DNA from 2 places in the Rhodococcus sovatensis genome. Region 1 is predicted to be linked to the other one. Evidence: riboswitches for the same ligand, from Rfam matches in the RefSeq annotation. Region 1 holds a riboswitch; the other holds the start of a gene.
The links. Region 1 has a riboswitch for cyclic di-AMP ahead of WDS16_RS07175 (C40 family peptidase). Riboswitches for the same ligand answer to the same signal wherever they lie in the genome.
Positions count from the first base shown of each region.

Region 2: linked by a shared signal. The riboswitch ahead of WDS16_RS00785 (transglycosylase family protein) and the one ahead of WDS16_RS07175 (C40 family peptidase) in region 1 are both predicted to bind cyclic di-AMP.

Region 1 covers NZ_CP147846.1:1,528,160-1,531,432, forward strand. The annotation lists gene WDS16_RS07165 (DEDD exonuclease domain-containing protein) at 1-958, opposite strand, end outside; gene WDS16_RS07170 (hypothetical protein) at 1,107-1,388, shown strand; cyclic di-AMP (ydaO/yuaA leader) riboswitch at 1,504-1,668, shown strand; gene WDS16_RS07175 (C40 family peptidase) at 1,712-2,245, shown strand; gene WDS16_RS07180 (C40 family peptidase) at 2,681-3,273, shown strand, end outside.
Region 2 covers NZ_CP147846.1:187,887-191,159, reverse strand. The annotation lists gene WDS16_RS00790 (GTPase) at 1-753, shown strand, start outside; cyclic di-AMP (ydaO/yuaA leader) riboswitch at 1,029-1,251, shown strand; gene WDS16_RS00785 (transglycosylase family protein) at 1,260-1,874, shown strand; gene WDS16_RS00780 (hypothetical protein) at 1,956-2,144, opposite strand; gene WDS16_RS00775 (helicase-associated domain-containing protein) at 2,206-3,273, shown strand, end outside.

The sequences.
Region 1 (3,273 bases):
ACAGGCGCGGAAACGCATCCGTGGTCGTCGTGATCCACCATCCCTTCTTGGGGAACTTCGATCGTCGGTTGTACGGCGGGATGTGGGCGCACAGGAGCCGGAGTTCTCGTACGCCGGCTTCGAGTGCGTGTGCACATTCGACGTGATCGACCGCTACAGCGAGGCCCACCATTTCCTTCATGCGACCGCGGGTCTCGGACCCGGTGAAGTAATTGCGGACGCGGCGCTGAAGGTTGGTGGAGGTTCCGACGTACAGAACCTCGTTTCCGGGCCCCTTGAAGAGGTACACGCCGGGGGTACGGGGCAACTGGGCCGCGAGCGAGCGTTTGGCGCGTTGTCCGGCGGAGACGGTCGGCAGGTAGTCGACGAGCTCTGCGTAGCTGTGGACGCCTTGGTTGCCTACGCGCTCGATGAGCGCGTGCAATACGTCGACGGTGGCTCTGGCGTCGTCGAGTGCGCGGTGCGTCGGTTGGGTGCTGACTTGGAACAGGGAGGAGAGCGCGGACAATTTGACGGACGGTGCTTCGTCTCGAGTGAGTACTCGTCGGGCAAGTTTCACGGTGCACAGGACCTGGAACTTGGGCCAGGCGATGTCCAGCCGTGAGGCGGCCGCCCGGAGGAACCCGGTGTCGAACCGAGCGTTGTGGGCAACGAGAACCGAACCGCGGGCGAATTCCAGGAAACCTGGGAGCACGCGTTCGATCCGTGGTGCACCGATGACCATTGCGGTGGTGATGCCGGTCAACTCCACGATATACGGGGGGATCGATCGGCCCGGATCGATCAGCGTCGCGAACTCGGCGATGACTTCCCCGCCTCTGACCTTGACTGCGCCGATTTCGGTGATCGCCTCGGTGTCGGCGCTGCCCCCAGTGGTCTCGAGGTCGACCACGACGAACGTGGTCTCGTGCAACGGAGTGTCGAGTTCATCGAAGCTCAGTTGGATCGGCAGGCTCACGACTGAGGACGGTAGCCCCGCATACCGACAGGAAGTTGCGCGGTGATCCGTCGGCGCACCGGCCGAAGGAAATGTGTCGGAGTGCACCGTTAGGTTCGGGACGAGCGAACGAAAACGCGAGCTGACCTACGAAAGAGACGAGGATCACATGATCGTCGATTGCGGTGATTGCAGGGTGCGCGACATCTCGTGCGCCGACTGTGTTGTGACGGTCCTCCTCGGGGCTCCGGGGTTTCCGGCGAGTGGCGGTGTGCAGGTCGGTTCGAGGCCGCCTCGAATTGCCCTCGACCAGGAGGAACTAGGTGCAATGGACATCCTTGCAGAGGGTGGTCTCGTACCGCGTCTGCGTCTTGTGACAGACGGTGACGAGGCCTCCGACGGTGGGTCGTTATCACCCCGTGACACTCGGGCCGATCGCCGCGCGATCTAGCGCGGAATCGAACTTGATCGAAGTAGTCGGCGCGTTGGGGTCGACACAGGGGTATGCCATTTCGTAACCTTCCTGAGACCTTGCGGAGTCTCGCCAATCCAAACCGGAGTGGCGTCGCAGGGCACCGCCTAATCGGGACGCTTGTATGAGCGCCCGTACCGGGAACCCGATTTCCATTGGGGTGAATCCCGCCGAGTCGCGACAGCGACGACGCGGGTAGGGCTGATCTTCCCAGCCCGAACCCGTCAGCTAACTCGGTCGGCGGATGAACGGAAGAAACGGAGCAACCCCTTCTCGTGGCGTCACATACTTCAACCCGTCAAATGCGTCGAATTCTCGTAGCTGGTGCGATCGCCGCGGGTGCGGTCGTTCTACCCGCTGCCCCCGCAATGGCGGCTCCCATCACAATCCCCGGAGTCGGCACATTCGAGGTTCCGGAAATCCCAGGTCTTCCTCCACTGCCCACCGAGATCCCAGGGATGCCAGGCGCGCCTGCCCCTATTGCACCTCAGGTGACGCCGGCCGCCAAGGCTGTACAGGCAGCCGAGTCGAAGATCGGTGCCCCGTACGTCTACGGTGCAGCAGGCCCGAGCTCGTTCGATTGCTCAGGTCTGGTGCAGTGGGCCTACAAGCAGGCCGGAGTCAGCCTTCCTCGTACCAGCTACGACCAGGCTGCTGCCGGTACGCCGGTGTCCATGTCGGACCTCCAGCCGGGCGACGTCGTCTCCTTCTACGGCGGCTCGCACTCTGGAATCTACGCAGGCAACGGCAACGTCATTCATGCATCGACATCGGGTGTTCCTGTGAAGGTCGCTCCAGTGTCGTCGATGCCCTCCGACGGAGCGCGTCGCTACTGATCTCCATGATCGGCCTTTCCGACAGCATCAGGTTGCAGCCGTCTTCGGCGCGCCTGGTGCTGTCGGTCGTTTCGGGCCGAGATGGTCGGCCGTCATTCACTCGAATGGACTCTCGCGATACCGTTCCGTAACCTGGCCGAGTCCGTTGGTCGAGCAAAGCCACCGGATCGTCGAGAAATGTCCGAGTTTTACGACTCGATTTCTCCCCGGCAAGCCTTACTGATGGGTAGGGTTTGTTTTCCACTCGTTATCGTCGCCCAGCCGGGTGGCTGACCGCCAGAAGTCAAGTTCCACCGGTAGCAGTTCGATCGCGTCCATTCGGTTGCGCTGATCACCTCGGCCGGTTTCACAGCAAGAACGGAGAGACACTTTCTCGTGGCGACACCGACAGTCAAGCGCGTCACCCGCTCCAAGCGGAGCGTTCTCGCAGCCGCAATGCTTGCGGCGTGTCTCGTGCTCGGCCCGACCATCCCGGCCAACGCGCAGCCGGGCGTCGACAGTTCGTCCGATGCGCAGACGCGTCTGGCAGATCTGTCCCGTGAGTCGGAGCAGACTACCGAGGCATTGCACAACGCCCAGATCGATCTGGACGCGAAGGCGGCGGCTCAACGGGACGCCGAGGCCGCTGTCGGTACGCAACAGGAAGCACTCACGCGTGCGCAGGCTGCACTCGCGGAACTGAAGCCGGCCGTCGACAAAGTCGCCAACGTCAACTATCAGGGCGGGCGCACCAATCGACTGTTCGCCGTCATGGTCAGCGATTCACCTCAGCAGTTGCTCGATCAGATGTCGGCTCTCGACATCATCTCGGCGGAAACCGCGCGTCAGGTGGAGCAGTTCAAACAGGCCACAACCGATGCCGCCGCCGCCGAGGACGCGGCGCGTACCGCAGCCGAAACCGCCAGGATTGCTGCCGAACAAGCCAAGGTCGTCAGCGACGGCCTGCAAGCGAAGCAGAGCGAACTGCAGGGACAGATGGCCGAAGTCATCGCGAGTTTCAACGCGCTGTCGGGGTCCGAGCAGGCCGA
Region 2 (3,273 bases), 1.3 Mb from region 1:
GCGCATGCGGGCGAGCACGCGATACGACTGTCGGCCCAGCTCGCCGATACCGTGATGACCGTCGTTCCGATCGCAGGTCTGCTCGCCGAGACCTCGCACACCGGAGCTCTCACCGAAGCCGACGCCCGCGCGCTGCACGCCATGCACGGCATCGACCCGTTCGATCTGATCGACCTGCTCGACTCCGACGACGACGCGCTCGTCCCTCCGCACATGCGTGGCCGGTTGGTCGACCTACTCGGCGAGTACGGCACGATCCACGGCCGGAGCATCGCCGCACAGGGCGCTGCAGTGCTCAACGACTGGCTCGTCACGCATTCCGGCGTGCCGAGATTGCAGAATCTGCTTGCCTCTCATCTCGGCGTGTTCGCTGCGGTGAAACGGGCCCACCGCATCCTCGGCGAACTCGACCGCCTCGCCTACAGTCGCCCCGAACGCGAGCACATTCGCGACATCGTCGATCGCCTGCGGTCCGACCCGGCGCTACACACCGTCGTGCTGTTCGGTCACCTCGAAGCGATGCTCGGCACCGATCCGGCATCCCCGGTCACCCAGGAATTGCGTCGCCTCGTCGAACACTCCACACCAGCACTGAAGCTGGGTCTCTCCCCCACCGCCGGGCCCGACCACGTCCGCGCAGCCGCGCTGGACAAACTCGCCTGGGCGCACAGCCAAGCCCTCGTCACGCTCACCGCCGCCGAAGATGCCGCGCTTGTCGCCCTGATCCACACGTACGGAAACCTGAGCCGATGACGGCGGCGGCGTCCGAAGCTGGACACTCGGTCACTTCTGTCACTTCAGCCCCACCCGAAGCGATGTGACTTCTGTCACATAACGATGGGGTAACGGAAGCGCAACGCCCGAGCGTCACCCGCACTCCAACCCTGTTAGCTGCAGGTTCGTTCGTTACCGAGAATTGGGTTCGCCGACGCGGCAGTTCGGACCCAAAATGAAACAGTTACCAAATGGTGACACTCCGGGGGAACTTCAGTACGGTCAGTGGCGGCTGAGAAACTTCGGCCGAATCCGTACCCGTAGCGCCAAACCTCGTCCCGCGGGAACGGACCCCCACAAGAACACCCAGGGGACGAGGACGGGGGACCCACACGTCCTCTCGGATAACCGGAAAGCTGTGCTAGAGCACAACTTTCCTTGGGGTGAAGCCCAACATCTCTTTCGGGAGAGTTGGGCCGGGCTACCTCTCAGCCCGAACCCGACAGCTGACCTCGCAGGCGCCAGTGGAGAGGATTTCAACTCGTATGAGCGGACGTCATCGCAAGCCGACCACCACCGGCCGCACCGTAGCCAAGGTCGCCGTGACCGGCGCGATCATGGGCACAGCAGGTCTGGCCTTCACCGGCACCGCCAGCGCTGCCCCTGATTCCGACTGGGACCGCCTCGCACAGTGCGAAGCCGGCGGCAACTGGGGCATCAACACCGGCAACGGTTTCCAGGGCGGCCTGCAGTTCTCGCCGAGCACCTGGACCTCGCACGGCGGCGGGCAGTACGCCGCCTCTGCCAACCAGGCCAGCCGCGAAGAGCAGATCGCTGTCGCCGAGAAGGTGCTCGCGTCGCAGGGCTGGGGCGCATGGCCTTCCTGCTCGTCGAGCCTCGGGCTCAGCAGCGCGCCTTCCGAGCGCAGTGTCCCGGCGTCGCCGGAGACTGCTCCCGAGGCACCGAAGCTTCCTGACCTCACCAGCATCCCGACGGTCGACGGCACCGCCGAGGTCATCGACGGCATCACCGGCGCAGTTCAGACGATCACCAACGACCCGCAGATCGCCACGCTGATCAAGGACGCGACCCAGGGCATCCAGCTCGATCCCCAGTTGGTCGAGTTCTACCAGGCGAACAAGGCATTCCTGCCTCAGTAAAGTCCTACGTCACTACGAAGAAGGCCCCCGATCACTCGGGGGCCTTCTTCGTTGTGGAGAAGTTTCAGATGTGGGGTAGTTCTAGCGATTGACGACGGTCACGGGGTGGGCATACGGCAACTCGTCCAAAGGCAGCGGGAACTCGGTGTCCTCGCCGTAAGGAGACAAGCCTCCCGAGCGTGAGGAGGCCAACTCACTCACCGCGTGGTCGCCGCGTGCGGTTTCCGGCCAGCCTGGATCGACGTAGGGCTTCTTCGACTTGTTCACCATGCGCCTATTTTGACACCTGCGCTGCGGCATCCGCCAGCCCAGGTCACTAATCTGATAGGCGATGACCGAAACAGCAGCGCCACCGGACCTCGCCACCTGGTTGAAGTCCCGTACCGATACCGAACTCGTCGGCACCCTCACGCTGCGCCCGGACCTGACCGTGCCGCCGCCGTCGACCATCGCTGTACTCGCCGGACGAGCCGAGCAGCGTGCCTCGATTCTCCGAAGCGCCGACACTTTGGACACCCTTGCCCTGACGGTTCTCGAGCTGCTCGCCATCGAGGGCGCCCACGAGATGCCAGTGCCACGCACGCAACTCGACGCTGCCATCGACAAGCGCGCAAGCGTCAAAGCCGTCGACAAGGCGCTGACCGCGCTTCGCGAGCGTGCACTCGTGTGGGGTACCCGCTCGCTCCGCATGACGCCCGCTGCTCGTGATGCGGTGCCGTGGCGGATCGGCCGCATCCTCGACTCCACCGAGGTCCTGACCCCGGAGCGCATCACCGAGGCGCTGACCGGAATCGACGAGAGCTCGCGCAAGCTGCTCTCCACGCTCGCCCGCTCGTCGCCTACCGGCCGCACACGCGACGCCGCGCCGGGCACCTCACCCGACCGGCCCGTCCAAAAGCTCTTGCAGGCGGGCCTGCTGATCTGGCTCGACGAGCAGACCGTCGAACTTCCCGCTCAGGTCGGCCAGGCGCTGCGCGGCGAACCGATCTCGGACCCTACGTCGATGACACCGCCCAAGCCACAGGCGACCAAGAACGCTCTCGCCGACATCAACGCGGCCGCCGCAGGCGAAGCACTCGAGTTGATTCGACACTGCGCAGCGATCATCGATGCGCTGGCGGTCAGCCCGGCTCCCGCTCTGAAAGCCGGCGGTCTCGGCGTGCGCGAGGCGAAGCGCATCAGCAAGGCCACCGGTCTGGACGAGGCTCAGGTGAGCCTGCTTCTCGAGCTGCTGGCAGGCGCATCGTTGATCGCGAGCGGAACTCCCGACCCGGTGCCGTCGAACGATTCCGGCGACGACTATTGGGCACCGACTGCTGCGGTCGACTCCTGGATCACCGCAACTCCGGCCGCACGCTGGCACGCGATCGCATCGGCATGGCTCGATCTTCAGCGAGCG